3 regions of the Kribbella sp. VKM Ac-2571 genome follow, and region 2 is predicted to be linked to each of the others. Evidence: predicted binding sites of a transcription regulator. Region 2 holds the regulator's gene; each other region holds the start of a gene.
The links. The regulator HrcA, encoded in region 2, represses chaperone genes, less so after heat shock. The targets are predictions, from matches to a motif close to TTGGCACTCGNNNNNNNCGAGTGCCAA.
Positions count from the first base shown of each region.

Region 1: the regulator HrcA is predicted to act here: its motif matches at 1,409-1,435, upstream of groES (co-chaperone GroES).
Region 3: the regulator HrcA is predicted to act here: its motif matches at 1,117-1,143, upstream of EV651_RS43200 (FmdB family zinc ribbon protein).

Region 1 is NZ_SNWS01000002.1:50,581-53,828, forward strand. Features, by position in the region: gene EV651_RS04190 (methyltransferase domain-containing protein) at 1-676, opposite strand, end outside; gene EV651_RS04195 (peptidoglycan-binding protein) at 686-1,300, opposite strand; gene groES (co-chaperone GroES) at 1,566-1,862, shown strand; gene groL (chaperonin GroEL) at 2,012-3,248, shown strand, end outside.
Region 2 is NZ_SNWS01000001.1:344,477-347,724, forward strand. Features, by position in the region: gene EV651_RS01705 (Gfo/Idh/MocA family protein) at 1-649, shown strand, start outside; gene hrcA (heat-inducible transcriptional repressor HrcA) at 701-1,723, shown strand; gene dnaJ (molecular chaperone DnaJ) at 1,749-2,891, shown strand; gene EV651_RS01720 (16S rRNA (uracil(1498)-N(3))-methyltransferase) at 3,009-3,248, shown strand, end outside.
Region 3 is NZ_SNWS01000002.1:321,244-324,491, forward strand. Features, by position in the region: gene EV651_RS05600 (SAF domain-containing protein) at 60-677, opposite strand; gene EV651_RS43200 (FmdB family zinc ribbon protein) at 737-1,096, opposite strand; gene EV651_RS05610 (penicillin acylase family protein) at 1,284-3,248, shown strand, end outside.

The sequences.
Region 1 (3,248 bases), on a different contig from region 2:
CTTTGACCTCACCGGAGTCGCTGATCCATTCGGCTTCCACACCTTCGGGGATCGCGTCGTGCGGGATGCCGGGCGCGACCTTCACGCACGCAGTCCGCTGCAGGAGCTGGGTGACGAACGACCACGGCGGCGAGTATGCGTTGTGGTCGAACACCCGCCGTCCGTCGGCCCGGCGCGCGGGGTCGGCGAAAACCACGTCGTACGGCGTGAGGTCGGTGGACTCGGCTTCGCCTACCAGTACCTCGCCGGGTAGTCCCAGTGCGGACAGGTTGGCGCGGGCGGTGGCTGCTGTCTCTGGATCGCGTTCGACACCGGTCACACGCAGTCCGGCGCGTGCGGCGCTGATGAGGTCACCGCCAATTCCGCATCCCAGATCGACCACGGCGGCGCCCAGCAGGGTGGCTGCGAGCCGTGCGGCTCGGTGGGTGCTCACCGTGGTGCGGGTGGCTTGCTCCAGGCCGTCTGGTGTGAAGTACATGCGTTCTGCGTCCGGTCCGAACTTGGCGACGGCGCGGTGGCGCAGTGCGGCTTGGGTGACCGCAGTCGTGACAAGCGTTGCGTCGTACCGGCGTCTGAGCTTCTCGACGAGTTGGAGTTCGTTGCCGGGGCGGTACTCGGCGCAGGCGGCAGCCAGTACCTCAGCGCCCGGTCCGTCGAGCAGCGCGGTAACACTCACCCGGCAACTTTAAAGGGGGCTCGAACAGGTCCTGCTCCAGCTGCGGGTTGCCATCGAGTACAGCCGCCAGTTCATCGCGGAGCGGGTCTTCGGGCCGTAGATGCCGTCGACTACCAGGTGGTGCTTGCGCTGGACGGTCTTGACGACCGCGCGGGTGTTGCTGCCGTAGATGCCATCGACAGCGAGCTTGGAGCCGTAGCAGAAGTTCAGGTTGCGCTGGAGGACCTGGATCGCGGTCTCCGGGTCGCCTGTCCGGCTGGAGCCGCGGTACGGGTCGTCGCCGTACATCAGGTTGCAGGTGGTGCTGGTGCTGCCCAGGATCGACGGCATCGGGATGCCCCAGCTCCGGTTCACCGGCACGAGGCGGGCGGACCTGCACTGCGGCAGAGCGGCTGCTGCGCTCAGTTCGGCGGCAGTGGCGTCGTGGGCGACAGGCTGGTCGGCAGGCGCCTTGGCCGCCGGCGCTTCGGAGACCGGCGCTGTGGACAACGGCTTTGCGGCGGATGGTGACGGGTTCTTCGACGCGTTGGCGGCGACGGCCCCGACGGCGACCGCGCCGACGGCGGCGAGCAGGGCGATCGTCCGCCCGGACAGCTTCGGCAGCGCCGGTACCTTGAACGCCATGGCCTCTCCTCCGATCGCTCTGAGAGAACGGTCGCATGCGCCAGAGGGTTCGGCCCAGCGTTCGGCCACATTCCGTACCCGCCCGATCACCGGGTTGCCGGAGATTGTTTGGCACTCGAGTTGACCGAGTGCTAATCGCGGCCTAGATTCGGTGTTGGCACTCTCGGTGTGAGTGTGCCAACGGTCCGGCCTCCTGACCCCCGCGACGGCAGGGGAGCGCGACCACATGTCACAGACAAGCGAATTCGACCGTGGAGGTCAGCAAGTGTCGGTCACGATCAAGCCGCTCGAGGACCGTGTCCTCGTCGCGCCGCTCGAAGCCGAGCAGACCACGAAGTCCGGCCTGGTGATCCCGGACACCGCCAAGGAGAAGCCGCAGGAGGGCGAGATCCTCGCCGTCGGCCCGGGCCGGATCGACGACAACGGCAACCGCGTCCCGCTGGACGTCTCTGTCGGCGACAAGGTCATCTACTCCAAGTACGGCGGCACCGAGGTCAAGTACGACGGTCAGGACTACCTGATCCTGGGCGCCCGCGACATCCTCGCAGTCGTCAGCAAGTGACGAACGCCCGCTGTTCCTGACTGACACCGCCCCGGAGCCTCTGGCGCCGGGGCGGAGTGGGTCCGGCATCCCGACCGGGGTGGTGGGGCGGAGTTGGACACAGCGCTCGCTCCTGCAACGAGACATACGGAAAAGGACTGGTTTTCTTCATGCCGAAGATCCTCGAGTTCGACGAGAACGCGCGGCGCGCGCTGGAGCGTGGCGTCGACAAGCTCGCGAACACGGTGAAGGTGACGCTGGGCCCGAAGGGCCGCTACGTCGTCCTGGACAAGAAGTGGGGCGCCCCGACCATCACCAACGACGGTGTGACCGTCGCCCGTGAGGTCGAGCTGGACGACCCGTTCGAGAACCTTGGTGCGCAGCTGACCAAGGAGGTCGCCACCAAGACCAACGACATCGCCGGTGACGGCACCACCACCGCGACGGTGCTGGCGCAGGCACTGGTGCACGAGGGCCTGCGGGCGGTCGCCGCCGGCGCCAACCCGATGGGCCTCAAGCGCGGTATCGAGGCGGCCGTCGAGGCCGTGTCGGCCAGGCTGGTCGAGACCGCGCGGCCGGTCGACGACAAGGGCGACATGGCCCACGTCGCCACCATCTCCGCCCGGGACGCCGAGATCGGCGGCCTGATCGCGGACGCGTTCGACAAGGTGGGCAAGGACGGTGTGATCACCGTCGAGGAGTCGAACACCTTCGGGACCGAGCTCGAGTTCACCGAGGGTATGCAGTTCGACAAGGGCTACATCTCGCCGTACTTCATCACCGACGCCGAGGCCGGCGAAGCGGTGCTGGAGGACCCGTACATCCTGATCCACCAGGGCAAGATCTCCGCGATCGCGGACCTGCTGCCGCTGCTGGAGAAGGTCGTGCAGTCCGGCAAGGCGCTGCTGATCATCGCCGAGGACGTCGAGGCCGAGGCGCTGTCGACCCTGGTGGTCAACAAGATCCGCGGCAACTTCACCTCGGTCGCCGTCAAGGCGCCGGGCTTCGGTGACCGCCGCAAGGCGATGCTGGAGGACCTGGCCGCGCTCACCGGCGCACAGGTCGTCGCCCCCGAGGTCGGGCTGAAGCTCGACCAGGTCGGCCTCGAGGTGCTCGGTTCGGCGCGCCGGATCGTGGTCTCGAAGGACAACACGACCGTCGTCGAGGGCACCGGCAAGGCCGAGGACATCGCGGGCCGGGTCAGCCAGATCAAGTCCGAGATCGAGCGCACCGACTCCGACTGGGACCGCGAGAAGCTGCAGGAGCGGCTGGCCAAGCTGGCCGGCGGCGTCTGCGTCATCAAGGTCGGCGCGGCCACCGAGGTCGAGCTGAAGGAGAAGAAGCACCGGATCGAGGACGCGGTGTCCGCGACCCGGGCCGCGATCGAGGAGGGCATCGTCGCGGGTG
Region 2 (3,248 bases):
GTTCATGGTGACGCCCGGCCACGAGTTGTGGCACCCCGCGCCCGAGTTCTACTACCAGCCGGGCGGCGGACCGGTCCTCGACATGGGCCCGTACTACGTGACCAGCCTGGTCACGCTGCTCGGCCCGGTCGTCCGAGTCACCGCCCGCGCGGGCCAGTCGAAACAGCAGCGCAAGATCCACACCGGCCCGCGGGCCGGGACCGTGTTCGACGTGGAGGTGCCGACGCACGTCACCGGCGTGCTGGAGCACGAGTCGGGCGCGCTGACGACCGTGCTGATGTCGTTCGACGTGTGGGCCGGGCGGCTGCCGCGGATCGAGGTCCACGGAACCGAGGGCAGCCTGTCCGTGCCGGACCCGAACGGGTTCGACGGGGCCGTCGAGCTCGTGACTCCGGAGCAGCGCGAGTGGACCGAGGTATCGGTCGCCGGTGGGTACGCCGGAGCCGGGCGCGGGGTCGGTGTCGCGGACATGGCGCGGGCGTTGCGAACGGGCGAGCCGCACCGCGCCAGCGGGGAGCTGGCGTACCACGTGCTGGACGTACTCGAGTCGTTCATCGACTCCGCCGTGCAGGACCAGCCGCTGAACGTGAGCAGCGCTGTGGCGCGTCCCGCGCCCGTTCCGTTGGGAGCCTCGCCCGAGACCGCCTAGACTGGCACTCCGAACGATTGAGTGCCAAGACAGTCGGAGAGGGTGGTGCGCGTGCTCGACGAACGCAAGCTGGATGTGCTCCGCGCCATCGTCGAGGACTACGTGGCCACTCATGAGCCGGTCGGCTCGAAGACCTTGGTCGACCGGCACAACCTCGGCGTCTCCCCGGCCACCGTGCGTAACGACATGGCTGCGCTGGAGGAGGAGGGGTACATCACCCAGCCGCACACCAGCGCCGGCCGGATCCCGACCGACGCGGGCTACCGGCTGTTCGTCGACAAGCTGAGCACGGTCAAGACGCTGTCGACCGCCGAGAAGAAGGCGATCACGTCGTTCCTGGCCGGAGCGGTCGACCTGGACGACGTCGTCCGCCGTACCGTCCGGCTGCTCGCCCAGATCACCCGCCAGGTCGCCGTCGTGCAGTACCCGTCGCTGAACCGGTCGAGCGTCCGGCACATCGAGGTCGTCACGATGAGCCCCCGGCGGTTGCTGCTGGTGCTGATCACCAGCAACGGCCGGGTCGAGCAGCGGCTCGTCGAGCACCCGCACGACGTCGACGAGCAACTGATCGCGGACCTGCGGTCCCGGTTGAACACTGCGCTCGCCGGACAGCGGCTGACCGACGCGACGACGTCCCTGGCCGGTGTGCCGGAGCAGTTCGCGCCGGCCGACCGGTCACTGGTCGCGGCGATCGTCACCACCTTGCTGGAGGCGTTCACCGACGAGGTCGGCGAGCAGCGGATCGCCGTCGGCGGCGCGGCCAACCTGACCCGGTACGGCGACGACTTCGAGCGGAACGTGAAGCCGGTGCTGGAGGCCCTGGAGGAGCACGTCATCCTCCTCAAGCTGCTCGGTGAGGCGACCAACCCGCAGACGCTGACCGTTCGCATCGGTCACGAGAACCCGTTCGAGGAGCTGGCCACCACCTCAGTGGTCGCGACCGGGTACGGGTCGCAGTCCGAGGCGCTGGCCACGCTCGGCATCGTCGGCCCGACCCACATGGACTACCCGAGCACAATGGGTGCAGTGCGCGCCGTCGCCCGCTACGTCAGCCAGATCCTGGCCGACTCCTAACGAATACAACCCCCTGGTCTGGAGTATGAGCACCGATTACTACGCCGTCCTAGGTGTCAGCCGTGACGCTTCAGCGGACGAGATCAAGAAGGCGTACCGCAAGCTGGCACGCCAGTACCACCCGGACGTGAACGACTCCGAGGACGCGCACCAGAAGTTCCAGGAGATCGGGCGCGCGTTCCAGGTGCTCAGCGACCCGCAGAAGCGGCAGATGCACGACCTCGGCGGCGACCCGTTCGCCACCGCGGCCGGCGGACCGGGCGGCGCCGGCTTCGGCCAGGCGTTCACGTTCACCGACATCATGGACGCGTTCTTCGGCCAGACCGGCGGGGCCACCCGCGGGCCGCGGCCGCGGACCCGGCGCGGTCAGGACGCGCTGATCCCGCTGCGGATCGACCTGGCCGAGGCGGCGTTCGGCACGACGCGCGAGCTCAAGGTCGACACCGCCGTACTGTGCCCGACCTGTAGCGGCTCCGGCGCGGCGGCCGGGTCCGAGCCGGTCACCTGCGAGATCTGCCACGGGCGTGGCGAGGTCACGCACACGCAGCGGTCGTTCCTCGGCGAGGTGCGGACGATGCGGCCGTGCCCGAACTGCCGCGGCTACGGCACCACGATCCCGAGCCCGTGCGTCGAGTGCTCCGGCGACGGGCGCGTGCGCTCCCGCCGTACCGTCACCGTGAAGATCCCCGGCGGCGTCGACACCGGCACGCGGGTGCAGCTGTCCGGTCAGGGCGAGATCGGCCCCGGCGGTGGCCCGGCCGGTGACCTGTACGTCGAGATCGAGGTCGAGCCGCACGACATCTTCACCCGTAACGGCGACGACCTGCATTGCACGGTGACGCTGCCGATGACGGCGGCGGCGCTCGGAACGACGATCGACCTGCCGACGCTCGAGGGCGAGACGACACCGCTGGAGATCCGTCCCGGCACGCAGTCCGGTACGGCGATGACGTTGTCCGCACGCGGCGTACCGCGGCTGCGGCACGCCGGTCGTGGCGACCTCATCGTGCAGATCATCGTCGAGACGCCGACCAAGATCGACGACGCCCAGGCCGAGCTCCTCAGGCAGCTCGCGGCGGTCCGCGACGAGGAACGCCCGCAGGGCCAGGTCCAGGCCACCCACAAGAGCGTCTTCGGCCGCCTCCGCGACGCCTTCGGCACCCACTAGATGACACCGCAACACCCCGGGGACGCCTCACCTCCCCACCGCGTCTCAGCGGCGCTGGGACGTGTCGCCTCCCGCCGCTTCTCAACGGGCGGGAGGTGTTCGTAAGTGGGGGTCGCCGTGTTCTTTCACTCTGACCTCGACGAGGACGAGCTGGTGCTCGACGGAGCCGAGGGGCGGCATGCAGCCGTCGTACGGCGGATCGGGCCGGGGGAGCGCGTTCGGCTGACGGACGGGCGGGGGTCCTGGGCCGAAGGGGCCGTGGTTGCCGCGTCGAAGGCTGGGGTGACCGTGGCGGTGGACGAGCGGGGAGCCGTCGTTGCCGCCGATCCCCGCGTGGTTGTGGTGCAGGCAGTGCCG
Region 3 (3,248 bases), on a different contig from region 2:
AGGGCGAGCGAGCGCGCCGGAACACGGACACATCGTGCCGGCACAATCCCGAAGAGTGATCAGCTCGTGTCCGGCGTCAGTGCCACGGTGATCCGTGAGTTCGAACTGGCCTGGGCCAGTCGGGTGGCGACCTCCGGTGTGGTCGCCACCACGATCAGCGCGCCGGAGGTGGCCGATCGCGGCGTCGGCAGGGCGACCACAGGCACGGCGCGGGCGAGCTGGCTCGCGGAGCCGGCGGTCGTGCTGTCGGCGGCGTACAGATTGATGCGGTCGCCGACTCGGAGGAGCGAGGTGATGTCCGCGTCGTCGACGCGGAACGGGTAGGCGACTGAGCCGGGCGTCACGGCGGGTGGGGCGAGGAATCTGGCGTCGGTGAGCGGTTCGCCGGCTCTGACGGGTCCGCTCAACACGCGGGTCGTCAGTTCACTGCCGGGTCTGAGTGCACCGGCCGGCACGGAGCCGGGTGGCAGGTCGACGGTCCGCAGATCGTCACGCGTCGGGGCCACGCCCCCGGTGAGGTCGCGCGCAGCGGCCAGCACCGCGACCGTCGGTGGCGGTGCGGGGGAGAGAGCGAGAAGTCCGAAGTACACGGCGGCCGCGGCGGCGACGCCGGCGAGGAGCCGACGGTGCCACCGGGCGGCACGCAGCAGGTCACGAAGCAGGGAAGGGATTTTCATGCCGGAGAAGATACGAGTTTCGCCGGCAGCCGCCCTTCAGTTATCCACAGGGCGCGCGGTCAGGCCGCGCTGGTGCCCGAGGTCGAGCTGCTCGAGCCCGAAGACGAACCCGACGAACCCGAGGACGACGAACCCGAGGACGACGAACCGGAGGAACCGTTGGACGACGACCCCGAGGAGGCGGACCCCGACGAGGACGATCCGGACGACTCGGCCTTCGCCGGCACCGTGCTCTTGCCGGACGACCGGCTGTCGGTCCGGTAGAAGCCGGAACCCTTGAACACGACGCCCACGGCGTTGAAGACCTTGCGCAGGCTGCCCTGGCAGTTCGGGCACACGGTCAAAGCATCGTCCGTGAAGCTCTGGCGCACCTCGAGCGCTTCACCGCAGTCGGTGCACTGGTACTGGTACGTCGGCACTGTCGGTTCCCTTCAAGCCGCTGGCACTCCTACTACCCGACTGCTAATAATGCGCCAGCGGACCGAAGTATTCCAAACCCGGTCTCACGTACCTCAACTCCGGGTCCCTGTCCAGCCGACGCAGAGCCACGCAAAGTTGTGAGGGACCCCATTTGGGGTGGGCGGGGGGATTCTCTACGGTTGGTCCGTGCCACGCCTGCTTCGAGTCGTCGTCATCAGCGGAATCGCCCTCGCCACGGTCCTCCTGGTGATCGCCGGTACCGTCGTCTTCGTCGTCCGCCACTCGTTCCCGACGTACGACGGAACCATCGACCTGGACGGCCTGGACGCCGAGGTCAGCGTGGTCCGGGACGCCAACGGAATCCCGCAGATCTACGCCGACACCCCGGCCGACCTGTTCGCGGCGCAGGGGTACGTGCACGCGCAGGACCGGTTCTTCGAAATGGACTTCCGCAGGCACGTCACGTCCGGCCGGTTGAGCGAGCTGTTCGGCAAGACCGCGCTCGAGACCGACAAGTTCGTCCGGACACTCGGCTGGCGGCGGGTGGCGGAGAAGGAGCTGCCGCTGCTCAGCCCGACCACCCGGCAGTACCTCGACGACTACGCCCGCGGCGTCAACGCGTATCTGATCAAGCACAACGGCTCCGACGAAACGTCGAAGCGCAGCGGCTCCGCCCTCAGCCTGGAGTACGCCGTCCTGTCCCTCCAGCCGGGCGGGCCCAAGAACTACACGCCGGAGCCGTGGACCGCGGCCGACTCGTTGTCCTGGCTGAAGGCGATGGCGTGGGACCTGGGCGGCAACCTGGACGAGGAAGTCACCCGGACGAAGCTGCTGGCCGCGATGCCGGCGCGCAACGTCGAGAGCCTCTACCCGCAGTACCCGTACGACCGGAACCAGCCGATCCTGTCCGGCGGGTCGATCGGCAGGGACGGCAAGTTCACCACGGCTCCGGTCAGCAACGAGGTACGGCGGAGCATGCTCACCCAGGACCTGCTCAAGTCGCTCGACTCGGTGCAGAAGGTCGCCAAGGGACTGCCCGAGCTGCTCGGCCAGGGGGACGGCGTCGGGTCGAACTCCTGGGTGGTCTCCGGTGACCACACCACCACCGGTAAGCCGCTGCTGGCCAACGACCCGCATCTCGGCGCGACCATGCCGGGGGTCTGGACGCAGGTCGGCCTGCACTGCAACAACGTCGGCAAGACGTGCCCGTTCGACGTCTCCGGCTTCAGCTTCTCCGGCCTGCCCGGTGTGGTGATCGGCCACAACAACGCGATCTCCTGGGGCTTCACCAACCTCGACCCGGACGTCCAGGACCTCTACCTGGAGCGGATCGAGGGTAACAACGTCCTCTACAACAACAAGTGGCGAGCCATGGCCACCCGCGAGGAGACGTTCAAGGTGGCCGGCCAGGACGAGCCGGTGAAGATCACCGTCCGCGAGACCCGGCACGGTCCGCTCATCTCGGACGTCCGCGAGAACGAACGCAAGGTAGGCGAGTCGGCTGCGGCGCAGGCGAAGTACCCGACGGCGTACGGCGTCGCGCTGCAGTGGACTGCGCTGAACCCGGGCCGGACCGCGGACGCGCTGTTCGCGATCAACACCGCGCAGAACTGGGCCCAGTTCCGCGCCGCCGCGCAGCAGTTCCAGGTGCCCTCACAGAACCTCGTGTACGCCGACACCGACGGCCACATCGGCTACCAGGCGCCCGGACTGATCCCGATCCGCACCACCGGCCGCGGCGACTGGCCGGTCCCGGGCTGGGATCCGAAGTACGCCTGGAAGGGGTACGTCCCCTTCGACGCGTTGCCGAGCGAGTTCGACCCGGCGGACGGCATCATCGTCACCGCGAACCAGGCCGTCGTACCGAACACGTACACGTACTACCTGACCAACTCCTGGGACTACGGCTACCGCTCGCAGCAGATCCTCGACCGGATCAAGGCGGCCGGGAAGCTGGACGCGAACGCGATGGCGTCGATCCAGCTGGACACCAAGAGCAAGGCCGCGGAGATGCTGGTGCCGTACCTGCTCCGGATCAGCATCGACGACGCGTTCGACAAGCAGGGTCAGGACGTCCTGCGGAACTGGGACTTCACCCAACCGCCGGACTCGGCGGCCGCGGCGTACTTCAACGTGGTCTGGCGCAACCTG